DNA from 2 places in the Exiguobacterium sp. HSB13 genome. Region 2 is predicted to be linked to the other one. Evidence: a T-box and tRNA genes for the amino acid it is inferred to sense, from the RefSeq annotation. Region 2 holds a T-box; the other holds one or more tRNA genes.
The links. A T-box is a leader RNA that pairs with one kind of tRNA and senses whether it is charged. The one in region 2 lies ahead of leuS (leucine--tRNA ligase), so its partner is inferred to be a tRNA-Leu.

Region 1 (15,014 bases), 570 kb from region 2:
CCGAAAACCTACTCTGGTGATAAACAAGCGCTTGTTTCAAAGCTGCTCGTTCCTACGATTGCCTTAGTTGCGCTCAGCGTTCTCTATGGAGTAGGTGCTGAGGCGATGCGTCCACTGATTCAACAAGCCGTTGAACCGTTGACGAATCCAACGCTCTATATCGATGCCGTACTAAAAGGAGGTCGTTAATTCATGGCATTTCAAGTCTTGCTCAACTTATTTCTTGCATTCTTGTGGATGTTCCTCTCAAACAATTTCTCGGCCTCCGGTTTTGTCATCGGTTACGCGCTGGGGCTGATTGCGATGTTCGCTTTCCGTCGCGGCTTCAAAGGTCGCTTTTATCTCGGACCTGTCGTCGCACTCGTTCTATTGTTCTTCCGCTTTCTCTACGAGCTTGTCGTCGCGAACATCGATGTCTTGAAGATCATCTTAAAGCCGAGGTTAGATATTCAGCCTGGTATCTTTGCCTATGAGACCGAACTCGATCAACCGTGGCAAATCACGTTGCTGTCGATGCTGATCACATTGACACCAGGAACACTTGTCGTCGATATCTCGGATGATAATAAGACACTCTATATTCACGCGCTCCACATGCCAGAAGTCGATGAGGCAGTCGCATCGATTCGTAATAGTTTTGAGAAAGCCATTTGGGAGGTGAGTCGGTAATGTTCGATATTTTAATCTATATCGCACTCGGAGGCGTCTTTCTCTCGATGCTCGGTCTGTTTTATCGTGTTATTAAAGGACCAAGTGTTGCGGATCGTGTCATCGCTCTTGATTCAATTGGTATCAGCTTGATTTCAATCGTTGGTCTTGTCTCGATCATCTTACGGACGAGCGACTACCTCGAAGTCATCCTGTTGATTGGTATACTCGCCTTCATCGGTACGGTTGCCTTTTCGAAATATATTGAGAAAGGAGAGATCATCGAACGTGACCGCAATCAATGAATGGATCGTCGCGATCTTTGCCTTGCTCGGGATGGGATTTAGTCTCGTCACCGCGCTTGGTTTGATCCGCTTACCAGATGTCTATACGCGTGCGCATGCCGCATCTAAAAGTGCGACGTTAGGTGTCATGTCGATTTTAATCGGTGTCATCATCTATTTCGTCACTGAAGATGGCTTCTTCTCCTCTCGTGTTTTATTGGGTATCTTATTTGTGCTCATCACGGCACCGATTGGAGGACATCTAATCGCTCGTGCTGCATATTACAGCAATGTTCCATTATGGAAATCATCCGTCCGGGACGACTTATCCCAGAATAAAGAACATGTGGAACCAAAGAAACGCCAAGATGAAGTTTAAGAAACATGAGAAAACCCTCGCTTCCATTCACGGAAACGAGGGTTTTTGATTAGGTTCGCTGTAAAGGTGCGGCAGCGAACAAGAGGGCTAATTCATCACGATTATCTAGCAATTCTTCTAATGTATGTTGTTCCAGTTCCCGGATAAAAGCTCGAAGCGCTCGTCCGAGTACGCCTTTTAGACGACACCCTGGTTCGATGACACAATGACCGTTGCTTCCAAAACACTCGACGATATCCATCGGTTCCATCTCCCGAACGACTTTCCCGATGTTGATGTCTTTTGGATCACGAATCAAACGAAGGCCGCCTGACCGACCTCTTGTTGATTCGACATAGCCAAGTTTCGCTAATTGTTGTGTCACCTTCATTAAATGGTTAGATGAGATGCCATAATGATTGGCAATCTGCGGCATTGGTGTGATGACATCCCGGTGCACCCCGAGATACATCAACACACGTAATCCATAATCCGTATACTGTGTAATTCTCACGATCCTCACTCCATTCCTTCCCAAAACTGCACTGTTATCGTACCATGAAATACGAAACTGACTACATTGTTTTGTCTCATGATTCGAAATTCTGATAAACCTCTATTCGGTTTACGTATGGAATGAAATATTGGATTTAAAATACGAGTTTTAAAACAAAAAAAACTATTCCTCCTTTCCTGTTCGAAAGAAGGAATAGCACAGTTTCGTACTTACTTTATTTTTTGTACAACCCTTTTACGACATCATTAAAACGATCGGCATAGTTCGTGAAGACTCCCGTGACACCATAGTCGAGCATACGAACCATATCTGCCTTTTCATTCACAGTATAAGGATGAACTAACAAATCATGCGCGCGAATTGCTGAGACGTTTTCACGTGTCAAGGCTTTAAAGGAAGGACCAACGCCGACTGCATACTGGCGAATTGCATTTAATCGATCATCCGTCAAAGCCTTGACTTCATTTGCTTCCATTAATTGAATCAATGGGACGTTCGGATCGATGGCTCTGATTTTTTGAAGACTCGCTTCACTAAATGACTGAATCAATACTTGTCCTGGTTTGACCTTGTTACTCGACAATCCGTTCTGCTTTAGTACGTCGAGCAATTTCTGTTCCATTCCGGGATACACTTCCGGTGATTTCGTCTCGATATAGTAATTCGCATGCTTCCCATACTTACTCAAGACTTCTTGAAGCGTCGGTACTTTCAGACCGACATATGACTTTTTCGCAAGCGTTGGGTTCGCTTCATTGAACCAGCTACCGGCATCAAGTTTCTTGATCTCAGCAAGCGTTTTATCTTTGACGGCACCTGTTCCGTTCGTCGTCCGATCGACCGTTTCATCGTGCATCGCAATCAATTGACCGTCTTTTGTCATCTGTAAATCAATTTCGATGTAATCTGCCTTGAATGTCTTATGTCCCATTTCATAAGCTGGCATCGTATGCTCTGGCGCGTATCCTGAAGCTCCGCGGTGGGCAACATTGATGATTCGATTTGGATCGAGTAACGATTTTCCTTTTGAATGTGCGCTGACATCTTCTGTCGGAAGACCAGTGCTTAATACGGCTCCTGCTACCATCGTCAACCCAATTTGTTTCAACATAATCAATTCCCCCTTGAAATATTCCTACAACACTTATCCTAAATCGTATGTATGAAGCTGATATAGAGATGATGTAAATGTCGTTTCGTGTTTTGATGACAAAGTGATATCAACAAAAAAAGACCCGCATCTAAAACGGGTCTTTTTATGATTACGCTTCGAAAATCAATGACTCTGGATCTTCGAGGAGATCTTTAATGTGTTTCAGGAACGTAACCGCTTCTTTTCCATCAACGATTCGGTGATCGTATGAGAGTGCGACGTACATCATCGGACGGTTTTCCATGCGTTCAGCATCGATTGCTACAGGGCGCAAGTTGATTGCGTGCATTCCGAGAATCGCGACTTGTGGACCGTTTAAGATTGGTGTCGACATGAGTGAACCGAACGTACCACCGTTCGTGATCGTGAACGTACCACCCGTCAAGTCAGAAAGACCGAGTTTGTTATCGCGCGCCTTGACCGCTAATTGAATGATGTCTTTTTCAATCTCAGCGAAGTTCTTTTTGTCCGCATCACGCACGACTGGAACGACGAGACCATCTGGTGCTGAAACGGCAATACCGATATCGTAGAATTTCTTCAGGACGATTTCGTCGCCTTGAATCTCAGCATTCAAGTATGGCATCTTTTTAAGTGCTGCAACTGCTGCTTTCGTAAAGAATGACATGAAGCCGAGTTTGACTTCGTTTTCTTTCACGAATTTCTCTTGGCGACGTTTACGCAGTGCCATGACCGCTGACATATCGATTTCATTGAATGTTGTCAACATTGCTGCCGTTTGCTGAACTTCAACGAGTCGGTTCGCAATCGTTTTGCGACGACGTGACATCTTGATTCGCTCTTCCGGTTTCCCAGGAGCGGCTGCAGGTGCTGGTGCCGGTGTAGCGGGTTTCGTAGGAGCCGGTTTTGCTTGCTCACGTGGTGCTACTTCAAACGTCGCGACGTCTTGGACGCGGATGCGACCAAGTGGATCTTGCGTCGCCACTTGTGCTAAATCGATTCCTTTTTCACGAGCCAGTTTACGGGCAGCAGGTGAAGCAATCGGACGATCCGCAACAGATGTACTTTCAGTCGCTGCCACAGCCACTGGTTGTTCCGCTTTTTCTTCTGCTTTTGGTGTCTCTTTTGGAGTTTCTTGTACTGGTTCTGCCGCAGCCGGTTTTGGAGCCTCGCCACCAGCAGAGATGACAGCAATCGTTTCCCCGACGCGAACTGTATCTCCTTCAGCAGCCATCACTTCCGTCAACGTACCCGCTTCATCTGACGGTACTTCGATGTTGACTTTATCTGTCTCGAGTTCAACGATGGCTTCCCCTTTTTCTACGTGATCACCTGGTTGTTTTAACCAAGACGCCACCGTTCCTTCTGTAATTGATTCGGCAAGTTCTGGTACTTTGATTTCCATCGTATTCTCCCCCTATGACTCGATTCTATCTTAAGTTATAATGTGTGATTTGATACGTGTGATGGTGCTGTTGGAGTAGAAGCAGTCGCTGTGAGTGCATCATTGATGATACGTGCCTGCTCTACTTTATGACCTGACGGGTCACCTTCTGCTGTACTTGAACGGCGACGACGACCGATGTAACGGACGGTTTGAATGCCGTTCGGTGCAACTGTCTCAAGACGCGGTTCCATGAAGGACCACGCACCCATGTTTTTCGGTTCTTCTTGCACCCAGACCATCTCTTCGACGGCTTCATAGCGCGCGATGACTTCTTGTAAGGCTTTCGCCGGGAACGGATACAACTCCTCGACCCGGACGATCTGTAGCCAATCGAGATTCTCATCTGATTTCGAAACGGCTTCCGCTAGATCGATTGCCATCTTACCAGAACAGAACACAAGACGTTTAACACGATCTGGTGCTTCTCCGAGCCCTGATTGTTCGATGACACGTTGGAAACTACCTTCCGTCAACTCAGAAACATCGGATGTCGCAAGCGGATGACGCAAGAGACTCTTCGGTGTCATGACGACGAGCGGTCGGACTTCCTCTTTACCGAGAATCGCTGCTTGTCGGCGCAATAGGTGGAAATACTGGGCTGCGCTCGATACGTTCGCGACTGTCCAGTTTTTCTCACCCGATAACGTCAAGAAGCGTTCTAAACGACCACTCGAGTGTTCTGGTCCTTGCCCTTCATAACCATGCGGAAGCAACATGACGAGACCTGACGTTTGTCCCCATTTCGCTCGGCTAGCTGAGATGAACTGGTCGAAGATGACTTGACCTGAGTTCGCAAAGTCCCCATATTGCGCTTCCCATAATACGAGCGTTTCCGGAGCGAAGACGTTATAACCGTATTCAAAACCAAGTACACCTGCTTCAGACAACGGGCTGTTGTAGACCGAGAATGATGCAGTTGCCGTTGATAAGGCATGGAGTGGCGAGAAGCCTTCTCCTGTTTTCACATCATGAAGATTAATGTTCCGTTGTGCGAACGTTCCTCGTTCAGAATCTTGACCGCTCAAGCGGATTGGTGTTCCATCTGAGAGAATCGAAGCGAACGCCAATGTTTCGGCATGTCCCCAGTCAATTCCGTTCTTTGTCGAGAACGCATCCGTCCGGCGCTTCAGGACCTTCTCAAGTTTATGGAACACCTGGAAGCCATCCGGCCACTGTAATAATTCTTCGTTGTACACTGTTAGTGTTTCGATCGAGACCCCTGTCTCGATTGTCGGAACGCCTTTAAAGACGACGTCCGGCATGACCCCACCATACTCTTTCTCGACGTTCGGTACTTTTTCGCGCGCCGCTTTCATTTGGTCATTGATGGATGTTTCAATCGATTGAATTTCGTCAGCTGTCGCATCCCCGTTCGCGACAAGTGTTTTCCCGTACAAGACACGAATTGGATCATGTTTATGAATCAAATCGTATAAGACCGGGTTCGTATTCATCGGTTCATCCATTTCGTTATGACCAAAACGACGGTATCCGATCAAATCAATCATGACATCCTTCTTGAACGTTGCCCGGTACTCGCTCGCGAGCAACGCGACAGCGAGACAGCTTTCCGGCTCATCCGCGTTGACGTGGAAAACTGGGATCTCATACCCTTTGGCAAGATCACTCGAGTAACGCGTCGAACGGGAGTCCGTCGGCTCCGTCGTGAAGCCGATCGTGTTGTTCGCGATGATATGAATCGTTCCGCCGGTGTTATATCCTTTGAGATTCGCTAAATTTAATGTTTCAGCCACGATTCCTTGGCCTGGGAACGCTGCATCACCGTGGATCAGGATTGCAGCAGCAGCCGCTTGCTCTTGGCGTGGCGCACCTTTTTGTGAGCGATCATCTTGTGCCGCACGTGTGAAGCCTTCAACGACTGGGTCGACGAACTCAAGGTGCGACGGATTGTTCGCAAGCGTCATCCGCACGTTACGTGTCTCTTGCTCGAGTTTTCGGTTTAAACCGAGGTGATACTTCACGTCGCCCGTCCAACCGTACGTGATTCCAATCGAGCCTTCAGATGGTACGAGGTCGTGGTTTGGTGCATGTTGGAACTCAGCAAAGATCATTTCATATGGCTTCCCGAGTACGTGCGCCAAAACGTTCAACCGTCCACGGTGTGCCATTCCGATATTGATCGTCTCCGACCCGTTCGAGATGAGGTGTCCGACGATCGTGTCGAGCAATGGCACCATCGCATCTAGTCCTTCAATCGAGAAGCGTTTTTGACCGACATATGTTTTATGCAAGTATTTTTCGAAGAGGTCCGTTTCAGCTAAGCGTTTGAACAACTGTTTCTTTTGTTCAGCATCTAGCGTCGCTGTCAAAGCACCTTGCTCGATTTTTTGACGGAGCCATTTCTTTTCATCGAGATCATCGACATGCTGAAACTCAACTGCGGCTGCTCCCGTGTACTGCGCTTTTAAATGTTCGATGCCTTCAAACGCGTCCTGTACACCAGTTGGTGGTTCAGGGCAAATGAGTGACACTGGCATTTTTCGAAGATCTGCCTCTGTCAATCCGTACTGACTCAATTCGAATAACCCTGTTTCTCGCGGATGGTCCTTCAGCGGATAGATATCCGCCGCAAGATGTCCTTTTGCACGAATTTGTTCCGCTAAACGATTCGCCGCAAGATATTTTTCGAAATCTCCTGTCTCGACTTGCATCGGTACGACTGGTTCCGTCACGGGTGCACCATGCTCTTCGAAATAAGCACGTGTCTCCTCATCAACGGATGTCTTATCTTCTAAAAAACGCTCGTACAATTCAATGATGTAGCCAAGGTTTGGTCCATAAAATGCTTGTTGATCTTGCTCGTGGCCTGCCATGTACGGTTCCCCCCGTTTCTATATTTCTCCCCACACATCCAGTGGATACTAAATGTGTTTCCAGCCCTCTACCTGTTAGCGCTTTCAAAAGGAATTGCATGGATGAAACGCTGAACGTCATGAGAAGGAATGATCGTGTCATTCTTCCATGAAAGTGCCTTCGTTACTATATTACTACTCTTTTCCTATGTGTGCATTTCGAATTCCCAAATTCTCACGCTTAAATGTATAAGTTTTTCTTATGAGCGCTTAGCCAGTTATTTATGATTCGTCAAAAAACCGGCGTATCCGCATTTAGATACGCCGGTCTCATCATAAGACTTTACTAAGGAACGATTGCGTCCGTTCGTGTTGTGGAGAATCAAACAATGCTTGTGGTACGTTCTCTTCGACGATATAGCCACCATCCATGAATAAGACGCGATCTCCAACCTCACGAGCAAATCCCATCTCATGGGTCACGACGACCATCGTCATGCCTTCAAGAGCAAGTTGTTTCATGACGGCAAGCACGTCACCGACCATTTCCGGGTCAAGTGCTGACGTTGGTTCATCAAACAACATGATTTTCGGATTCATTGCAAGCGCGCGGGCAATCGCGACCCGCTGTTTTTGACCCCCAGATAATTCACTTGGGTAATTATCCGCTTTTTCACGTAATCCAACTTTATCAAGGAGTTCAAGTGCCCGCTGTTTCGCCTGTTCTTTATCCGATTTACGCACTTTGATTGGTGCAAGCGTGACGTTTTCTAATACGGTCTTATGCGGGAAAAGATTAAAATGTTGAAAAACCATTCCTACTTCTTCCCGGACCTTGTTGATATCGACCTTTGGACTCGTAATGTCGAAATCATCGACGATGACCGTGCCACCTGTAATCTCTTCCAATCGATTCAAACAGCGTAAAAACGTACTTTTCCCAGATCCCGATGGACCGATGACACAGACAACTTCTTTTTCAGCGATCGAGACGTTGATGTCTTTTAAGACTTCATTCGAACCGAAGGATTTCTTTAGATTCTTTACTTCAATGATACTCATCGTAATGTAAACCTCCGTTCCAAGAACTTCGCCACTAGGGACAAGAGATAAATGATGACGAAGTACATCAATCCGACGACGGACCAGACGATGAATGGTTCAAACGTCGTTGACTGCTGTACTTGACCTTGTTGCGTCAAGTCAGCGATCCCGATAATCGACAACAACGATGTATCTTTTAAGCTAATGATCGATTGGTTCGTAATCGTTGGTAACATCCGCCGGAATGCTTGCGGTAAGATGATCTGTACCATCGTTTGACGCCCTGTCATCCCGAGTGAACGTGCAGCTTCTGTTTGTCCTTTATCAATCGACTGGATACCCGCTCGAATGATCTCTGCAAAATAAGCACCGGCATTGATTGCGACCGTCAGTATCCCTGCATACATCCGGTCCATCGATAACCATTCGAGCGAATTGAGTCCAAAATAGATGAAGAATAACTGAACGATGAACGGCGTTCCGCGAATGACATCGATATAGACGATCGCGATCCCGTTTAAGATTTTTGATGGTGATAACCGCATCAATGCGACGACTAAGCCAATCAGAAAGCCGACGATGACCGCGATGATGAAAATATACAATGTGACTTGAAGCCCTTCCAAGAAAAATGGAAATGCGGTTTTGACCACTTCCATTGGCTATCCCACTCCCTTATCGCCTTGCGACTTATTTCAGATACGTATCAACGATTTTATCGTATTCACCGTTTTCTTTCAGATTCGCAAGTCCTTTGTTGATTTTCTTCATCAGATCCTCGTTCTCACCTTTTAAGACAGCGATTCCGTAGTTGTCCCCGTTGAGACGGTCTCCGACAAGTTTTAATCCAAGGTTTTGTTGTTTGTTGGCATATGAGATGACAGGATAATCTTCAATCAAAGCAGCAGCGTTACCATTCTTCACTTCTTGGAACATCGCTGGGCTGTCATTGAACTGTGTGACTGTGAAGCCAAGCTTATCTGCGTTATCCGTTGCATATTTTGCACCCGTCGTTCCCTTTTTGACGGCTACTTTTTTCCCTTTAAGATCGTTAACAGATTTAATACCATTCTCATCTTCTTTGACGACTAAAATAAGACCAGCTTTGAAGTATGGATCTGAGAATGTAACGACTTTCTTTCGTTCTGGTGTAATACTCATACCGGCAATGGCAACGTCCAATTGATTTGCTTGAAGTGCCGGAATGATACCACTAAAGTCCATCGCTTCAAATTGAATCTTGAAGTTCTGATCCTTGGCGATCGCTTTCATGAGATCGATGTCGATTCCCTTGTACGTATCGCCATCTTTGTACTCAAATGGCGGATACGTGACGTCGATACCGACCTTATACGTCTTTCCTTCTGACGACTCTTCTTCTTTTGAACCGATGCTACATGCACCAAGCACGAGAACACAGCTCATCAAGAGCGCTAGCAAGATACTCCCTTTTTTCATGTTTGTTTCCCCTCTCCTATGTGTTAAAGATTGTTAACTCTACTTAGTACTTTCCCTGAAGAGTACCCTCTTTAAAACGTATTTTACCAGAAAAATTCTAAAAAGATAAACTTTTCTGAATTTTTATTCGTTGAAACCGTTTTCTATTCATCATCAAAAAAGGAGGTCATCCCTTGCTGGGATTGCCTCCTTCAATCATTTATGCCGCCGAGAGGACTTGAACCTCCACGGTGTTGCCACCACTAGATTCTGAGTCTAGCGCGTCTACCAGTTCCGCCACGACGACGTTGATTTATGATATTAATATAGCGGGTAACGAACAGAGTTGTCAATCATTTCGCAAGATGTTGCGAACGAACTTCTCGACGACATCATCATACAATGCCGGATCCTCAAAATAGGCCATCGCGTGAGCGGCATTCGGAATGACGACGAGCTCTTTTTCCGTCGGACAAGCTTCATACAGCTCATACACCATGTCTGTCGGTACGAATGTATCCGCCCCACCATGGATGAACAAAATCGGTACTTGTGCCTTTTTGACTTGTTTCAGCGCTGATGCTTCACGGAACGTATAACCTGCCTTTAGCTTCGTCAATACACTCGTCATCCCTAAAAACGGGAAGTGAGGTAAACGGTACATCCGCTTCATCTGATACGCAAGGACAGCATTGACGGACGTATAGGCACAATCAGAAATGATTCCTTTGATTTGTGGTGGGAGTTGTTCGCCACTCGTCATCAATACGGTCGCCCCTCCCATCGATACCCCATGCAGGAACAGTTTCGCATCCTGTCCGATCCGTTCAATCAGATAGTTCGACCAACTGAGACAATCTTCCCGATCATGCCATCCGAATCCGATATAGTGACCGTCACTCATTCCGTGTCCTCGATTATCCGGCATCATGACATGGAAACCGGCCTGATGGTACAGATAGGCGAATCCGGCTAAATCCGTTCCGACGCCTCCGTATCCGTGCACGAGAATGACAATCCGATCTGATGGAACAGGAGACGGAAGGAAATGCCCGCGTAACGTCAAACCATCTTTCGCTTCAATCTCGATCCGCTCGAGCGGCTGCTCCTTGATCCAGGTCTGTCCAGGTTGCATCAATCGGACCATCTCATCACTCAAATCCCGATTATTCGATAAGAAAGGCTTCGGATTCGTGGCGATTGCCATCTCATAAAAATAATAACTCGCTGCTACTAATCCGGATCCGATGACTCCGATTCCAATTTTTGTTCTGCGACGCATCTGCCCCACTCCTTCTTTCCGTTATAGCTCGATCTTCAGTTGAGCAGCATGGTCATCCTCTTCATCCTGCAAGACTTGTTGACGTAATCGTTGTTCTTGTTGCTGACGCCGGTAGGCAAACTCTTGGACAAGCTCTGTACCCGTGAACCCATCTTCTACGAGTTCGCTCAATAAATCCGTTTCTGTCTCGACGACCTCGCCCGGACGTCGCATGACGAGAACATCTCCGACTTGTGCAATCAGCAATTCATCTTCTAGACGAAGTGCATCGTAAAATGGTTCCGGTAACGTCATTCGACGTGTCTCCGGATTGATATGGACGCGTTTATAAACGCCTAATGCTTGAAACTTACGACGTGCCATTGCGTGCTCTCCTTTTTAGTTGAACGTCAGATCGATTCGTGAATCTTTTCCTTGAATACGAACCGTACCCGTCGCTCCATTGATTAACGTCAACTGTGGCGGCTGATGACCGATGTCAAGATCGTATAAGACTGGTAAGCCCGTCTCATCCGCTAGATACTGATACACGTCTAGCCATGTCAGGTCTTCTGTAATCCTTGCAGACGTGCGCCCGAATAAAAAGCCAGCCGCATGGTCGAACCACCCAGCGTACGCCATTTGTCGTAACGTCCGGTGCACCTCTGCAGAATTCGCTTCAGACACCTCGAAGTACCAGAGGATCGGTTCTCCGTTGATCTCTTCATGCTGGAAACGTTGCACATCTCCATACGGTGTCCCAATCAGATGGCGAATCGTCTCCAGACACCCACCAAGTAAACGTCCTGTTACCTCGGTTCGCTCATCAAGTGCTTTCCATTCGGTCGCTTTCGTCAGCTGAAATAACGAACCTGCTGGACGTTCTTCATCAGTCCACTCGGGTTGATAACGATCGGAAGCCCACTGTGTGACGGTTCCACCTGGTTGCGTCGCGAGCACCCGTCGCCAGGCACTTGTCGTCTCATCCCATTCTTCACTTCGAAGCTCAACGAAATTCGGACCATGTGCTGTTGCAATTCCCGTCTGAAGCGTCAGACTGAGCAATAACGTACTGATATCGGAATAACCAAGCAACCATTTTGTTTGGTAAGTAGCTAGCGTCAACTCGGGTAAAAGATCAATGGCACGTTCTCCACCAAATGGCGGGATGACGGCATCAACCGTCTCATCCGTCATCATGTGATTCAATTCCTCAGCCCGTTGTTTGACCGGTGCACTCTCAGCAAGTTGATGCGACCAAATCGTTTCACCTAAACGGACGTTCATTTGCCGTGCTTGTACCTGTTCAACTGCTCGTTCGACCCATTCCTGTTGCTGTTCACGTAATCCGGAGGAGGGCGCCGTCACTCCGATCGTTTGACCTGTCCAACCTAAAAATGGATATTTCATGGTGACCCCCTATAATGTCATAGTGTGAAACTATCTTCTCGTCAAAATATGAGTTCATTATACCGTTCTTATGCCGCATTACCAACTTTTATCCTGTTCGAACGTCGTGATACGAACAAAAAACACGATTCCGTACAAGCGACCCGAATGAACAAGTCGCATCGACGAAACCGTGTTTGATTCCTTCATTAGCTTGATGCTGATAGTTCAGCGTATTCCTCTTGCGTGAACGCACGGGAGCGTGTCAAAAAACGTTTTCCTTCGACACCCTCAAGAGAGAACATTCCGCCTCGACCATCCACGACATCAATGATGAGTTGCGTATGTTTCCAGTACTCATATTGATCTTCATGAATATAAAACGGACAACCACCGATCTCTCCTAGTTTTTTATCCTGATCCCCTAGAAATAGATCACCCTGCGCAAAACACATCGGGGAACTGCCATCGCAACAACCACCAGATTGATGAAACATCAACGGACCGTGCTTTTCTCTCAACTGGTCGATTAACTCTAAACAAGCTGCTGTCGCCTGAACACGTTCCACCATTTGCATCCACGTCCTTTCCGCCTTAGAAGAAACCGAGTTTATTCGGGTTATAGCTAACGAGTAGGTTTTTCGTCCGTTGGTAATGGTTAAGCATCATCTTATGGTTTTCGCGTCCGATACCCGACATTTTGTAACCACCAAATGCCGCGTGAGCTGGATATTGGTGATAACAGTTCGTCCAGACGCGTCCTGCTTCGATCGCACGACCAAACCGGTACGCACGGTTCATATCGCGCGTCCAAACACCGGCACCAAGACCGTACAACGTATCATTCGCAATTTCGAGCGCTTCTTCTTCCGTCTTGAATGTCGTGACCGACAAGACCGGTCCGAAAATTTCTTCTTGGAAGATTCGCATCTTGTTATGCCCTTTAAAGATCGTTGGTTGGATGTAATATCCTTCTGCGAGATCCCCTTCGAGCATGTTACGCTCTCCACCGACGAGACACTCTGCGCCTTCAGATTTCCCGATTTCAAGATATGAAAGGATTTTCTCCATCTGTTCGTTCGAAGCTTGAGCCCCCATCATGACGTCCGAATCAAGAGGATTTCCGATCTTGATGGCTTTGACGCGCTCAAGAACACGTTCCATGAACGGCTCGTAAATTGATTCTTGAATCAAGGCACGCGACGGACACTTACAGACTTCTCCTTGGTTCAATGCAAACATCAGTAATCCTTCGATTGCTTTATCGAAGAAGGCATCATCTGCCTGCATGATATCTTCGAAGAAGATGTTCGGTGATTTCCCACCAAGCTCGAGTGTGACCGGAATCAGGTTCTGTGATGCGTACTGCATGATCAAACGTCCTGTCGTCGTCTCACCTGTAAAGGCGATTTTGGCGATTCGTTTGCTTGAAGCGAGTGGTTTCCCTGCCTCGAGACCGAATCCATTAACGATGTTAAGAACACCTGGTGGAAGTAAGTCTTCGATGAGTTCAACGAGTACCATGATGCTCGCTGGTGTTTGTTCTGCTGGTTTTAAGACGACACAGTTTCCTGCCGCGAGAGCTGGTGCTAATTTCCAGACAGCCATCAGGAGCGGGAAGTTCCACGGAATGATTTGACCGACGACGCCAAGTGGCTCATGGAAGTGATACGCGACCGTATCTTGGTCAAGTTCACCGACCGAACCTTCTTGGGCACGGATGACGCCGGCGAAATAGCGGAAGTGATCAATTGCAAGCGGTAAATCCGCGTTGAGTGTCTCACGGACCGCTTTCCCGTTCTCCAGTGTCTCTGCATAAGCGAGCATCTCAAGGTTTTCTTCCATCCGATTCGCGATTTTATTTAAAATGTTTGAACGTTCCGTTACAGACGTCTTCCCCCATGCTTCTTTTGCGGCATGTGCTGCGTCAAGAGCCAGTTCGATGTCTTCCTTACCGGAACGAGCAACTTGGCACAATACTTTACCGGTGACAGGTGTTACATTATCAAAATATTCTCCCCCGACAGGTGCCGTCCACTTTCCATTGATGTAATTTTCATACCGTTCCTTGTACTGTACTTTTGACCCTTGCTTGTTCGGAATGTCATAAATCATGCGTTATTTCCTCCCTCAACTAAAATGGTCAAGCAGTGAGATGGATGCTTGTATGCGCTTACATTTTAATATAGGCTAAAACAGCCCTCTCGATACCATCGTACCAAAATTATATGAAAAGTCAAAAAATTCCGGTAAATATCTGTGATTTTTTTCGAAAAAAAACATCTCCGTTTTCAGGAGATGTTTTACGATCAAGACCGTGTCGGGTCAATCCCGTCTTCTTGGTCAGACGGTGTATCGGAACTACCAAAGTCACTCACTTTCGAGAAACCGTCCGTATCACCGTCGATGTCTTTCCCGCGGGCTGTGACAGATGGATCCAGTACGTCTTCTTCGCTTGGTCGCGAATTCGGATCGTTCTCGTTTTGTTCTGCTTCTTCTTTTGCATGCTCGATGCATAATAACGTCTCCGGAATGATATCAAGACGTTCAATCTCAATCTCTTTTCCACAGACCTTACAAATGCCATACGTTCCGTCCTCGATCGCTTTTAATGCACGATCAACATCCGACAGCATGTCTTCTTGCATATCCGTGATCGCTTGATCGCGTTCGCGCAAGAACAATTCATCGCCGGAATCAGC
Region 2 (15,014 bases):
CGTATAGATGTTTCGAAAATAATCAGATAGAGATAAACACTTAGCGATATTCGCTAAATCTTCAGAAGGAATCGGTAAGGCAATGAAAAAGTGTCGTTCCTGTCTCATCGCATCTTCACTCCTTCATTCGACCACTGATGCCGTACAGCACGGCACCGAGAACACTACTACTTGTATATACCCAAAAGACGATATAGATTGTACTCTTCTCGAGTACAAAACCACTCATCAGATTAAACAACGCTGTCGCGAGTCCCGTCGTCGTTGCCATATATGTACTGACAGCTGTTGCGACCATCGTCTCTGGAACGAGCGATCGGACATAATCTAAGGCGACAGGAATCAACAGACCTACGATCATTCCTTGCATCGCAGATAATACCCATAGCATGACGATTGGAAGTTCTAAAGCAATCATCGCCGTCCGCGCAGCCGACAACAAGGAGACGAATACAAGAACCGGAATCGCTCCGAATCGTAATAACAGACGCGAAGCGATGCGCATAAACGGAATTTCGCACAGAACGGCGACAAAGAATAGTGTTCCGACGAGTGCTGTCGTCTCGCCACGAATCGTGACGTAGCTGCCAAAGTAATAATTGTTGGCGAAGATGGGTCCGAAGATTAAACTCCCCCCTGCTAGGAACAATAAGAAACGCCGATTCGAAAAGAGCTGCTTTAACGGTACGGATTGCTGATGTGAAATATGGACGCTGCCCGTCTCTTCAATACCGATCAGCACAAGGAAACCGAGAACCCATGCTGCACCGGTTGCATAAAAAATCAGATTTAGTCCGCCACCCTCAGTGATTTGCCCAAGAATGAAAACAGCTAAAGCGAACCCTGCTGAGCCAAAAAGACGTAAAGCACCATAATCCACCTTACGCTTTCGCGTGTACTCGATCGCTAATGTATCCACGAGCGGAATATGCGCGCACTGGAACAACGCCCAGACGCAAGAAATCAATAGTAAAAGTAGATAAGCAGACGTCAGTAAGTAACTGAGTGTAAAAATACCGGCAGCAAGCATCGCGACGAGTAAGAGTCGTTTCGGCTTCCCGAGGCGATCCGCCGCGATTCCCCAGACAGGTTGTAGAAAAATGGAGAGAATCGGTCCAATCGCAACGATCGTTCCAATCTCTGAAGCCGACAGTCCGAACGCGTCGTTTGAGAAATAAAGCGCGAGATACGGAATGAGCGCTCCTTGTCCAAAGAAAATAAAGAAATATAAGGCTTGGAAATGATAGGTTTGACGATTTTTCACACGGAACTTCCTTTCAAGAAGCAATCCCCCCATCTTTACGATGCGGGGATCATCAATCGTTATTTTGCGAGCTCATAAATCGCTTCTGCATAGATTGCGACAGCAAGCAATAGTTCATCAAAATCAACATATTCATCGACTTGGTGGGCAACTTCAGGACCACCCGGGAAGACTGGACCAAAAGCTACTCCCGCCGTCAACGAACGCGCATATGTGCCGCCACCAATTGCTATCAAATCAGCTGATTGGTTCGTATGGCGCTCATAAACGGCACTTAGCGTCTTGATCAATTCATGGTTTGGATCGACATGGTGCGGTGTCATATGCGTCCGCGTCTGCAATTCAAAACCATATCCTGCCGCAGCTTCCTTGATGATTTGCAAACGTTCCGTGAAGTCTGCTGTATACGGGTAACGGATATTAATCGATGCCGTTCCTTGCTCTTCAGCGTAACGGAATACACCGCCATTGATCGTCAAGTCACCTGTTTCATCCGAAGCAGCGACACCGATCGCTACACCGCGAGAATCCCGGAACATATGCGTCACGAGTTGAATGTAACGACGACCGTTATAATCCAAGTGAAGCGTATTGAGGAAACGTGCCAAATGTAAGGCAGCATTTTTACCATTGTCCGGCTCCATCGCATGGGCTGCGACACCGTTGACATCAAGGACGAGACCTTCCGTTTCTTGCTTGACTGTTCCCGTCAAACCTTGTTCTTCAAGATAAGCATGGAAATCCGTTTCAAGCGTTCCTACTTCGACGACACGAAGAAGCGCTTGGGCATGACCTGGAACCATGTTTGGACGTTCACCACCTTCGAAGCGAACGAGATGGTAGCCTGTATCCGAGGCTTGCGCTGGTTTCCCTTGAATCAATAACCCGTCATAGAGTCCTTTTTCCGCATTGATGATTGGGAAGTCGGCATCTGGTGCAAAACCGAGTGTTGGCATCTCTTCATGTTTGAAGTAATGATTGACACAACGCCATTCACTCTCCTCATCCCCTCCTGCAATCAAACGGATGCGTTTTGAGAGCGGTAAGCCAAGTTCTTTGACGATTTTCAGGGCATAATACGCTGCCATCGTCGGTCCTTTATCATCGATTGCTCCGCGCGCATACAGTTTTCCATCTACAAGCGTCGGGTTGAACGGACCGTATGTCCAGTGATCGCCACCAGCTGGAACGACGTCTAAGTGACAAAGAATACCGAGTAACTCTTCCCCTTGACCATACTCCAAATGTCCTGCATACCCATCGACATTTTTTGTCGTGAACCCATCGCGTTCCCCTGTCGCGAGCATCCAATCGAGGGCACGTTTGACTTCATGACCAAACGGTGCGCCCTCTTCGATCGTCGATTCGTCGAGTACACTCGGAATCCGTAATAGTTCTTTTAAATCTTCTAATAAGTCCTCGCGACGTGCGAGTACTTCCTCTTTCCAATTCACCATCTGATTTCGCTCCTTCATTACGGGTTTTGGATTCGTTTCCTATACACCTTTCTAGTATAGCGAATATTCGTTCAGATACGAACATCCAAATTCTGTTTTCTTTTTTATTTATCGAAATGACGAACATTAATTTAAAATAAACCATAAATCATCGACTTTACAAACCATTTGAATATGTTTTTTATGAAAACGTTCGGTTAAATTACTTGCATTTTAATATCAAAACGTTATACTAAAGGCGAAACAACTGGATATTGCATTGTCTTTTGTCACCCGAAGCTTTAGAACACTATTCTATCCATTGGGGGAGTGGTTATACCAATGAAAGATTCTACAGACCGTATGTTGACCCGGATTAAATCGATTTATCTCTACATCCAAGAGAACGGAGCTACTACGACAGCAGAGTTGGTTGAAGAGTTTGGCATCACTTCAAGGACCGTCCAGCGGGATTTGAACGTGCTCGAATACAACAATCTCATTGTGAGCCCTCGACGCGGTACATGGACGTCGAGTAAGAAACAAAAGCAAGCGGGTTGATCCACTGTTTCACTATGTATATCTTTCGATGACGCGATTCTTCGCGTCTTTTTTTGTTATCTTTTTTAAAACGTGGGGTATAGCTATTGGGAGAAGGAGATGATAAGAATGAATATTTTAATCATTGGAGCAAACGGAACGACGGGACGCAAAATGGTCGAATTGATCGCTAAACAAGGAGATCACCAAGCGATCGCTGTCGTACGGGAAGAAAATCAAATCAACGATTTGATTGCACTCGGTGCATCTGAAGTCAGACTTGGGGATTTGACGAAGGATGTCAGTGGCGTCGTCAGTAACGCGGACGTCGTCATCTTTGCAGCGGGTGCTGGTGGCGCATCGGACGAATTGACACGTGCCGTCGATCAGGAAGGTGCGATCAAAGTCATCGATGCAGCAAAAGCGAACGGAATCAATCGTTTCCTAATGCTCAGTTCAGTCGGTACAGAAGAACCGAAAGGCGAACTAAAAGTATATCTCGAATCGAAAGCAACAGCAGATGCTCACCTAAAAGAAAGCGGACTTGATTATACGATCGTCCGTCCTGGTCCACTCAGCTACGATGACCCAGCAGGTACTGTTGAAACGAAAGAGCATTTTGATTCATATGAAGATCGTAAGGTGCCTCGTGACGATGTGGCAGCGCTGTTCGTTCACTTGATTGATCATCCGACACAATCTCGCGTATTCGAAGTACTCAGCGGTCCTTATCCGATCGCGGAAGCACTACGTAACCAATAATTGAATTCCACAATAAAAGGCGATGGAATGTACATTATTCCATCGCCTTTCGTTTTGCTTATTCAGGTTGCCAATCAAACAAGGATAATTCATCCGGTGTCAGTTCACGGTAGTCCCCGAGTGCAAGTGCCGGATCAAGCTCCAAGCGACCAATCGAACGCCGTTTCAAGAACGTGACCTCTTTACCGAGGGCAAGCATCATCCGTTTGACTTGATGAAACTTCCCTTCCGTGATCGTCAATTCAAGCGTTGAATCTGTTTCTGTCGTCGATAAGATCACAAGTTTTCCTGGCTTTGCCTGATAACCGTCTTCTAAGGTGACGCCTGCCGCAATTGCCTCGACGTCTTCTTGCGTCAATACACCTGTCACTTCCGCGTAATACGTTTTTTCAACGTGTTTCTTCGGAGACATCAAGGCATGATTGAATGCTCCATCGTTTGTCAGTAACAACAAGCCTTCTGTATCCTTATCGAGTCGTCCGACCGGAAACGGTTTGAAATACGTCACGTCTTCGAACAACAGATCGATGACGGTCTCATCTCGTTTATCCTCTGTCGCACTAATAACACCCGGTGGTTTATTCATCATCAAGTAAATGTATTTTTGATACGTGACCGGTTCGCCGTACATCAGAACCTGTTGCGACTCAACATCGACATGCTGTTTCGGATCACGCACGATTTCACCATCGACTTGAATTGCTCCTGCCTTAAGCAAAAGTTTTACTTCTTTCCGGGAGCCTGCCCCCATGTTAGATAATAATTTATCTAGACGCATGACCTCGTCCTCGTTTCAATGAAATTTTCCGTCCTAATACGACTTCTGCTAAACCACTCCAAATCGAGAGTCCAGCAAAAATCACGATTCCAACTGCCGCACCAATGATCAGGATCAAAAGAGATGCCCATGTCGTCTCTGGTAAGAAGGACACCATTCCCCACTTGACGAGCGCGACACCCGCCCCCATCAATGCACTGATGATTAGAATCAATGATGTCCGGCGCAAGACCGTACTGAATGGGAACTTCACTGTTTGTGTGATCCGGAAGAACATCAATCCTGTCGCAACGAGATAACCAATGATCGTCGCATAACCAGCACCCGTTCCATCACCCGTCAAATGAATCAACGGCGCATTCAAGAGATACTTCGCAAGTAGTCCAGCAAGTGTTGCGATGATCGTGAAGTACTGACGGTTAGTCCCTTGAAGGACTGCTGCCGTAACAGAATACAGGGCAAGGAATAAGGCACTCGGTGCATAGCTTAACAGATAGACCCATGCTGCTTGATCTTTCGGGAAGAGTACATGGAACGTTTCTTCGCTTAAAAGAATCATTCCGACGACTGCCGGAATCGTCACGAAGAAAACAAGTTGATAAATCTGTGAGATTTGAGCCCGTACTTTCCGCATATCGCCTTGCGTGAAGGAAGCTGTCAACAGTGGAGTTGCCGACAACGACAATCCTGTTGCGACCGATACCGGAATCAAGACAATCTTATGACTATCCGCAATCAGATAGGCAGTCGCGTTTCCAGCCGCTTCGAGCGTGTAGCCGATACTTTGTAAGGCGGCATTCATCGTATTCTGGTCGATGACTTGATAAAGGGGTGTCGAAAGACCAACCATGACGATTGGAATCGCATACGTCAATAATTCTTTATACAAATCCGTTAACGGGCGATCCGGCGAACGGACGGTTTGAGTAGCACGAAGTTCCTGCAAGCCGCTTGCACGTTTGCGGAAATAATAGATCAGAACCGCGACACTACCGATTGCGCCAATGAAGGCGCTGAACGTTGCAATCGTTGCGGCAAATGCTGCACCTGAATCAAATAAATAAATCGCAATGCTGACTCCTGCAAGCAAGAAGATGATCCGGACGATTTGTTCCAAGATTTGCGAAATCGCTGTTGGTCCCATCGATTGATACCCTTGGAAGTAGCCTCGGGTCATACTCATCGGTGGAATCAAGAGTAAAGCGAAACTTACGCCCCGAATCGTCATCGTGACAGCATCAACGTATGCTGCTGAATCAACGTCACCACCCGGAATGGCCCGGTGTGCTAAATACGGTGCGAGAAAGAATAAAGCGAGGAAGGAAACAATCCCGGTCAAGGACATGATTTTCAGACCAGACCGATATAATCGTTCACTCGTATCGTACTCACCTAGTGCATTGTATTTCGCGACGAATTTCGAGACGGCGACAGGAATCCCCGCTGTCGCGAGTCCAATCATGATCGCATAATAATTGTAGGCATAGGTATAGAACATGATGCCCGTCGCGCCGACCATGAACTGAAACGGAAAGAGATAAATCAAACCCAGTGCGCGGGAAATCAGTGACGCACCGGACAGGAGCATCGTTCCACGAACGAACCCTGAATTGCCGGAAGAAGTAGACTGCTTATTACTGACTGTGGACATGGTAACATCCCTCACGCTTTCTAATTTTTATACTCGACACTCTGATCGTGACTGTCTCATTATACAAGTTCTCTCGTACACAATTGCAAATCATTATACCGCTGTCTATCTTGAATTGAAAGAGACGGTTTGTTTACAGTCACAACTTCTGCTAAAGTGAAACAAGCAGAATTCTATGAATGAGGTGACCATATGTACGATGTAATCGTAATCGGAGGCGGACCGAGCGGCTTGATGGCGACGCTCGCCTCTTTACAGGCTGGAGCTCGGACGCTCCTGCTTGATAAAGGAAATAAATTAGGTCGGAAGCTTGCAATCTCTGGCGGCGGACGTTGTAACGTCACGAACCGAAAACCACTCGACGAACTCGTCCAGTCGATTCCAGGAAACGGACGTTTCCTTTATAGTGCCTTTTCTCAATTCAATAATGAATCGATCATCGAACTCTTCGAAGGGTTTGGTGTCGCCCTCAAAGAAGAGGACAATGGACGGATGTTTCCTGTCTCGGATAAAGCAGCAGATGTCGTCCGTGTATTGATCGATCAAATCCGCGCGCACGGTGCCGAGATTCAAACAGACGCGCAGGTCGCTACGCTCGACTTCCATCCAGACGGTTCTTTTGCAGCTGTCATCTTAGAAAATGGCATGCGTCTTGAAGCAAAAAGTTGCATCGTTGCAGTCGGCGGACAATCTGTTCCACATACCGGTTCGACAGGTGACGGCTACCCGTGGGCTGAAAAGGCGGGTCATACGATCACGGAACTCTTCCCAACGGAAGTTCCGATTTTGTTAGGTGATACGTTCATTCATGAAAAAACATTACAAGGGCTGTCGCTACGTGACGTCGCCTTAACGGTCCACGGCAAAAAAGATAAAGCAATCAAAACACACACCGGTGACTTACTCTTTACCCACTTCGGTTTAAGCGGTCCGATTGCTTTACGCTGTAGCCAGTACACGATCAAGGAGCGCAAACGTTCGAAAGAGACGATCGTCCATTTATCAATCGATCTCTTCCCGGACGAATCACTCGGTGCGTTAACCGAACGCTTCCAAGCCGCGCTTGCAGCAAATCCCAAGAAAACGGTACGCAACGCTCTCCGCGGCTTCGTGCCGGAACGTCTGCTTGAACTTTTATTTGCTCAAATCGGCTTTGGCGATGAAGTCTGCACACAAGTCAAGAAACAGGACTGGACGGACTTCTTGCAAAAATTAAAGCGATTCCCACTTAAAGCAACGGGAACGCTCGACTTTGATAAAGCTTTCGTCACGGGTGGTGGCGTCTCAATCAAAGAGATTGATCCAAAGACGATGATGTCGAAAAAAGCGGAGCGGTTATTCTTTGCCGGGGAGATTCTTGATATCCACGGCTATACAGGTGGTTACAACATCACCGCTGCATTCGTAACGGGCCATTGCGCCGGTAGTCACGCCGCAGAGATGGCACGTGATACTGTCTTTTAATATGAACAAGACCCGATTCTTCTGCTTAGCAGAGGAATCGGGTCTTGTTCTGTCAGGATTTAATCAATCGGTGTAAACGATCGGCTTGAGAATTTATCCGTGACGACTAATGCGAACAACTCATTATCTTGCACGAAAATCCCTTTCGAACCATATACTTTCGGACTGGCTGTCTCGCCCGTGATCGTTTTGTCCTTTCGATCGATCGAATAGAGATAGAGCGCTTCTGAATCGAGTGTGTAGATCCGACCTTGTCGTTCAGCAAGACCAATCGGACGGAACTCGGACTCGAACGATTTCTTCGCATCACTTCGCATCCCACTCGCCGCTTCAATCTTCTCACGTTTGATGACTGACAGATAAGGCGGTTTCTGTTTTTTCTTCAGTGCACGTTTTTTCTTTTCCGAGGCGTCAGGATCAATCTTGATCTTATCCTCTTTCATCGCGAAATAAGTCACCTCGACTCGTCCCAGTGCTCGAATATGATTAATCGTATAGAATTCTTTTTTCTTCGCATCATATCCAAGACCATGGAAACTATCCCGTATCGTCGTTCCTTGTACTTTTTCACGTTTTTCTTCGCTCCAGACACCGTCTTTTCGCGTAATCGTGACCAGAATCTGATTCGACGTCAATAGCGCGACTGTCTCCCCGTCAACGAGCGTCATACCGTCTAAACCAGCGAGCAACAACTTTCCTTCTTCTAACTGGAAAGATGCGTTGATGCGTTCTCCGGTTCCACTGATTTCAAAGAAACGATAATCGTCTGTGACGACGAGGTACGAACCAATGGAATCATCATATAACATGTGTTGGACATTTTTGATTAATGGCTCTTCCGGGTTCGGAATAGCTGAAGGCGTTTTCGGTGGCACCTGTTTAACGGCTGCCTGATGCTTTGATTGCGTCTCGATTTTCGCGAACGTTTCTTGAATACGTGACAACGTCTCCGGCTTCGAGAAGACGAGCAGTACGCAAAGGATCAACCCCGAAACGACAGCAAAAATCGTTGTATAGACTATATAAGATCGTTTCATTGATGGTACTCGCCTTTCTTTCTCGGTTTCTGATTCAGTGTAGCAGAAGGTCGTTGAAAAAAAAAGCGGACTTGCGACGGAAATTAAGAAACCCCCTCCATTCGCATCAAACGAATGAAAGGGGCTATGGCTTAGTTTGCCACGATGTTGATTAATTTTTTCGGTACGACGATGACTTTACGAACTGTTTTGTCGCCGATCCATTCTTGTGTCTTTTCATCAGCAAAGGCAAGTGCTTCGATTTCTTCTTTTGTCGCATCGATGTTGATTTCGATTTTCGAGCGAACCTTTCCGTTCACTTGAATGACGAATTCCATCGTATCGCTGACGAGTTTCGATTCATCGAATGTTGGCCATGCCGCATACGTCAATGTCTCTTCAAATCCAAGTTGTTCCCAGAGTTCTTCACCAAGGTGTGGTGCGACTGGCGTTAACAATTGGATGAATCCACGAAGGAAGTGACGCGGAAGAACCGGCTGTTTGTTTGCTTCGTTGACGAAGACCATGAGTTGCGAAATTCCGGTGTTGAACTGGATGTTCGCGAAGTCTTCCGTGACCTTCTTGACCGTCTGGTGGTACGTCCGCTCGAAGTCAGCATCGACTTCTGTGACGTCCTGAATGTCTGCTGTCCGTTCGAACAAACGCCAGACGCGGTCGAGGAAACGACGCGCACCGTCAAGACCGTTTTCAGACCAGGCAACTGATGCATCGAGTGGTCCCATGAACATTTCATACAAGCGTAACGTATCCGCACCATGCGATTTGACGATTTCATCCGGATTGATGACGTTACCGCGTGATTTCGACATCTTCTCGTTGTTCTCTCCAAGAATCATCCCTTGGTTGTATAACTTCTGGAATGGTTCTTTTGTTGGTACGACGCCTGCATCATACAAGACTTTATGCCAGAAGCGCGCATACAACAAGTGGAGAACGGCGTGTTCCGCTCCACCAATATAAATATCAACTGGAAGCCAGTATTTTAATTTTTCTGGATCCGCGATTGCCTCTTCATTGTGCGGATCGATGAAACGAAGATAGTACCAGCAGCTTCCGCCCCATTGTGGCATCGTATTCGTCTCGCGACGCCCTTTCATTCCTGTTTCAGGATCCGTATAATCCAACCAGTCTTCCGCAAGCGCAAGTGGTGATTCGCCTGTACCAGACGGTTTGATTTCCGGAATGATTGGAAGTTCAAGCGGTAATTCCTCTTGGCTGAGCGTCTTCATCGAACCGTCTTCCATGTGAACAACTGGAATCGGTTCACCCCAATACCGTTGACGACTGAACAACCAGTCCCGGAGACGATACGTGATTTTCTTACGTCCGACTTGATTCGTTTCGAGTTCAGCAATCATCGTCTCGATTGCTTCTTGTTTTCCAAGACCATCAAGCATATGTGAGTTGACGTGTTCGCCCTCTCCTGTATAGGCTGCTTCATCAACGTTTCCACCCGCGACGACTTCAACGATTGGCAAGTCAAATTGTTTCGCGAATTCATGGTCACGCTCATCGTGTCCTGGAACAGCCATGATTGCACCTGTTCCGTACGAAGCAAGGACATAATCAGCGATCCAGATTGGAAGGCGATCGCCTGAGATTGGGTTGACGGCAAAAGCGCCCGTGAAGACACCTGTTTTTTCCTTCGCTAAATCCGTCCGCTCGAGATCCGACTTTGTTTGGACTTGCGAAATGTACGTATCGACGGCTTCCTTGTGATCCGCTGTCGTGATGTCAGCTACGAATGGATGCTCCGGCGCAAGCACGAGGTACGTCGCACCAAAGATTGTGTCCGGACGTGTCGTAAAGACCGTGACTTGTTTTTTGTGTCCATCAATCGTGAAGTCGATTTCAGCACCTTCTGATTTTCCGATCCAGTTCCGTTGCATCTCTTTGACAGAATCCGGCCAATCAAGGTCATCGAGATCTTCAAGAAGACGATCTGCATATTCCGTGATCTTTAAGACCCATTGACGCATCGGGACACGCACGACCGGATGATTTCCGCGTTCAGATAATCCGTCGATGACTTCTTCATTCGCAAGGACAGTTCCAAGTGCCGGGCACCAGTTGACTGCGACTTCGTCTACGAATGCAAGTCCTTTTTCATACAACTTCGTAAAGATCCACTGTGTCCATTTGTAGTACTTCGGATCCGTCGTGTTGATTTCACGATCCCAGTCATAGGAGAATCCAAGTTCTTTCAGCTGACGCTTGAACGTCTCGATGTTTTTTGCTGTGAATTCACGTGGGTCATTCCCTGTATCGAGGGCATATTGTTCTGCTGGTAACCCGAACGCATCCCATCCCATCGGGTGAAGGACGTTATATCCTTGCATCCGTTTCATCCGTGCGAGGATATCCGTTGCTGTGTAGCCTTCCGGGTGACCGACGTGGAGTCCGGCACCTGACGGATACGGGAACATATCAAGGGCATAAAACCCTTCTTTGTCTGGATCTTCTGTCGTGACGAAGGCGTTGTCTTGATCCCAACGCGCCTGCCATTTTGGTTCGATTTCGCGATGATTGTACGGCATGTCTTTTCCTCCTCTAATCTAAAAAAACCGGTCCTTCGCCCCTAGGAATAGGGACGAAAGACCGGTTTGGCTTCCGCGGTACCACCCACGTTGTCTGTCTATGACAGACCGCTTGATTCACGGATAACGGTGTGAAAGACCGGATTCGCTACTACGACTTCACGAATCGTGCTCCCTGACGAGTTCACGGTTGTTACCGACTGGTTCGCACCTTCCACCAGCTCTCTTGACGGCACCTTTCCCCTACTACTTCAGTTCCATGCAATTGACTATCTTTTCCTAGTGTAATCTGTTTCTTCCTCAAGCGTCAACGCTTCCGTAAAATTTCCTCGATTTCTGCATGCGATCGCGCCACATGATCCGCTTGTTCTAGACGTTGCGTCGGCATCCGGTCATCAAGAAGCGCAATCACTTCCATGCCTGCTGCTTTTGCACCGATCATCCCGTTCGCAGCGTCTTCGATGACGAGACACTCTTCAGGTGCGTGCCCGATTCGTGATGCTGCAAGTCGAAAAATCGCAGGATCCGGCTTCGAACGTACGACTTCTTCCCCACTGACGTAATGCGTGATTGGAAGCTCATAATGACGGATGACGCGTTCGATTTTTTGAAGCGAACTTGAAGAGGCGATCCCGATATCATAACCAAGAGACGCCGCTTGTTCGATGACTTGTTTAACTCCCTCTTTTAAACCACATTCTTCCGGTTTTGCATGAATTTGAAACAAGCGATGTTCTTCTTCAAGTAACGCACTCGCTGTTTCTGGAAGGTCGTGTTGCGCGACAAGTTCTTCCCACATCTCATCTCCTGTTTTTCCCATGAACGTCGCATACTGAACCGGATCGAGCGGAATCGATAACGTTTTAAACATCTGCTGATGGACCTCAAAGTAGCGAATTTCACTATCTAAGATGACCCCATCCATATCAAAAATAAGACCTCGTTTTTTCAAGACACATCCCCCTTTATTGATCTATCATGATTTCAGCATATCAAAAAAACGACTACACAATGTAGTCGTTTCACCTTCTTCATTTACTTACTGTTTAACTTGTCGCCATTTGGACACTGGTTTGTCGGTAAGCCGGAAAATAATCCGAATCGGCATCTGACCCGTATCGTATACATAACTGATCGTATATGGCTTGTTGAAGAATCGATTTTCCTTGATGATACTCAAATAGTCGATATCCAGTATAGCGGCATTTACTCTCAAAGAGACTATCCCGTTCTTGATATCCACCCCCGAGATGTTGTTCGACGAGACCGCGTGCTTTCGCCTGAAGAATCGCTTCGTACTCGAGTCGCTGATTCGGAAACACCCTCGCTTCATCCCGCTTACAACCAATCAAATGACCGTGGGCATATTCTTTTCCGAGCAATACGAAGTATCCACCAACAGGTTCTCCGTCGATTTCCGCAATCAGTAACAATGGCTCACAGAGGGGATTTGCTTCAAATAATTGCTCAAAATAATTCGCTGTAAAATAGTAATGAGCCGAAGCATTCTTCCGGTCCATCGTTTCATGATACAACGCTACAAAAACAGATAGGTCGTCTCGTGTTCCTGTTCTAACAGTTAAAGGAGAGGCAAGCGATTTGCGAATCATACTTCTCGTCTTCTTATGAAATGTTTGCATGATGTCCTCTATTGAAGGGCGTAAATCGATACTCGTCGTATGACGGATGAAAGAGACTTTCGTCCAATCCCGCATGAAGCGTTCATTCCCCGTCAATGGATTAAAGCGAATCATTTCCGAGACGATCGCTTCTCGCTCTGCCCACCTTTCGAACAATAAGCGTGCATGCTGCATTTCAGTCGCAGTCAGTTGACCAATGATTTCCGGTCCACCGTAGCCATACGGCGTGATGAGATCTGAATAAGGTGTATCAAAAATCCGGCGCTTTAAAAAGGGATAAAATAGTGTTCCTGCATCACCTTCATAACGGAATAGCACCGCTTGCTCAGACGGTCTAGCATTGAGCGTGACGTATTGGTGACTGTAGAAGATATCAAGAGGCTGTTGCTGTACGTGTGTCGTCCAAGTTGCGGCATCTGTGATGAATTGACACCTTTCCATTCGTGCACCTCCAGTCAAAAAAGAAGCAACGTTCATATGACCTTTCTTTTCAAGTTCTTGATTAGAAAGTACCCGTTTCTTTGCCGAAATATTCCATATTATTAAATGTTTATTTTATGTTTTTAGAACGAAAGACGTAACAAAAGACAGCGGATCAAAGTGTCCGCTGTCTTACAGATGATGCTCATGATGTGATTTTAGGAATGGCACGAAGGAAGACGACGCCCGCTAACAGGATCAATCCAATCAATGTCAAGAAGACCGCTGACATACCGGATAAGTCGTAGATCAACCCTCCAACGGTCGGACTGATCATCCGTCCTGCTGAAGCAGCGATATTGACGTACCCTTGGAATTCTCCTTCTTTTCCGATTGGCGCGAGTCTCGCCGCCATAGCAGGAACCGCTGGCCAGATGAACATCTCACCGACCGTCAGGATGATCATCGCGACGAGGAACATCTTAAAGCCACCTGCGAACGGAACGATCAGATAAGACAAGAGGAAGATTCCTGTACCTGTCATCAGTTGTCGCTTTAAGTCATCTCCAAACCAACGAAGAATTGGTGTTAGTAAAGGTTGCGCGAACACGATGAGTGCTCCGTTTATCGTCCAAAGAATCGAGTATTCGGAAATCGTGACACCGAGCGATTTCGTGTGTACAGCAAAGGTTCCCTGCCATTGCACATAAACGAACCAAAGTAAGGCATAACCAATCGAGACGAGCAACATCGTCCGTGCCGCACCGCGTGCAAGGGGTGTGCGTGTCGTTTCGGTCTCGTCATGGGTCGCATGCATCCGCGCCGGTGCCTGAATCCAGGACAAACCGACGAACAAAATGATGGCAAAAGCGATGTAGAGGACAAGATTGGCGATGAAGATGTACTGAATCGAAAAGGCAGCAATTTGACCACTGACAGCTGTCCCGAGCGCTACACCAACGTTTTGTGCGACATAGATCGCATTAAAGGCACGACGCCCGCCTTCAGGCCAAATAACACCCGTCATCGCGTAGATCGTCGGAAAAACCATCCCACCGACGAATCCAATCAATCCAAGCATCGCGACGTATCCGAGGTACGTCTGATGAAACAGCAACAAGCCGACGGAAGACAGAACAAGTCCGATGACACTGATGACGAGCGTCTTCTTGCCGCCGAGACGGTCAAACGCTTTTCCACCTAAGTAGTTTCCGACGATTGCTAAGGCCGAGTTGACGAACAACGCCATCCCTGCTTTCGTCATCGACTCTCCTAAATATTCATGTATATATAATGTATTAAACGGCCATAAAAAAGAGGATCCCGTCGTATTGATGGCCATCGCAAGGACAAGGATCCAGACCGCTTTTGGTAATTTTGGCATACCTGTGGTCCTCCTATTTCATTCTCAACCTTGCCACTTTACGCAATCCGTCCCTTGTCTGTCAAGCCACTTCGCTTTTCGTCAATGAATCAAAAAATGAT

Region 1: it has a tRNA-Leu gene. The T-box ahead of leuS (leucine--tRNA ligase) is inferred to sense a tRNA for this amino acid. The anticodon was not compared.

Annotation. Positions count from the first base shown of each region.
Region 1 covers NZ_JBUZOM010000001.1:1,125,531-1,140,544, forward strand. The annotation lists gene ACZGCQ_RS06185 (Na+/H+ antiporter subunit D) at 1-189, shown strand, start outside; gene ACZGCQ_RS06190 (Na+/H+ antiporter subunit E) at 193-669, shown strand; gene ACZGCQ_RS06195 (Na(+)/H(+) antiporter subunit F1) at 717-953, shown strand; gene mnhG (monovalent cation/H(+) antiporter subunit G) at 937-1,311, shown strand; gene ACZGCQ_RS06205 (Rrf2 family transcriptional regulator) at 1,361-1,804, opposite strand; gene ACZGCQ_RS06210 (glycerophosphodiester phosphodiesterase) at 2,022-2,918, opposite strand; gene odhB (2-oxoglutarate dehydrogenase complex dihydrolipoyllysine-residue succinyltransferase) at 3,070-4,326, opposite strand; gene ACZGCQ_RS06220 (2-oxoglutarate dehydrogenase E1 component) at 4,362-7,202, opposite strand; gene ACZGCQ_RS06225 (amino acid ABC transporter ATP-binding protein) at 7,515-8,243, opposite strand; gene ACZGCQ_RS06230 (amino acid ABC transporter permease) at 8,240-8,884, opposite strand; gene ACZGCQ_RS06235 (transporter substrate-binding domain-containing protein) at 8,916-9,683, opposite strand; tRNA gene ACZGCQ_RS06240 (tRNA-Leu) at 9,886-9,969, opposite strand; gene ACZGCQ_RS06245 (alpha/beta hydrolase) at 10,012-10,944, opposite strand; gene ACZGCQ_RS06250 (hypothetical protein) at 10,966-11,307, opposite strand; gene ACZGCQ_RS06255 (S66 family peptidase) at 11,323-12,333, opposite strand; gene ACZGCQ_RS06260 (DUF779 domain-containing protein) at 12,522-12,884, opposite strand; gene adh (aldehyde dehydrogenase) at 12,907-14,427, opposite strand; gene ACZGCQ_RS06270 (TraR/DksA C4-type zinc finger protein) at 14,622-15,014, opposite strand, start outside.
Region 2 covers NZ_JBUZOM010000001.1:1,698,313-1,713,326, forward strand. The annotation lists gene thpR (RNA 2',3'-cyclic phosphodiesterase) at 1-108, opposite strand, end outside; gene ACZGCQ_RS09040 (MFS transporter) at 116-1,264, opposite strand; gene pepV (dipeptidase PepV) at 1,324-2,721, opposite strand; gene ACZGCQ_RS09050 (DeoR family transcriptional regulator) at 3,043-3,261, shown strand; gene ACZGCQ_RS09055 (SDR family oxidoreductase) at 3,370-4,002, shown strand; gene ACZGCQ_RS09060 (pseudouridine synthase) at 4,061-4,780, opposite strand; gene ACZGCQ_RS09065 (putative polysaccharide biosynthesis protein) at 4,767-6,431, opposite strand; gene ACZGCQ_RS09070 (BaiN/RdsA family NAD(P)/FAD-dependent oxidoreductase) at 6,624-7,895, shown strand; gene ACZGCQ_RS09075 (hypothetical protein) at 7,955-8,932, opposite strand; gene leuS (leucine--tRNA ligase) at 9,064-11,469, opposite strand; T-box leader at 11,516-11,738, opposite strand; gene ACZGCQ_RS09085 (HAD family hydrolase) at 11,777-12,421, opposite strand; gene ACZGCQ_RS09090 (peptidoglycan bridge formation glycyltransferase FemA/FemB family protein) at 12,516-13,550, opposite strand; gene ACZGCQ_RS09095 (MDR family MFS transporter) at 13,735-14,913, opposite strand.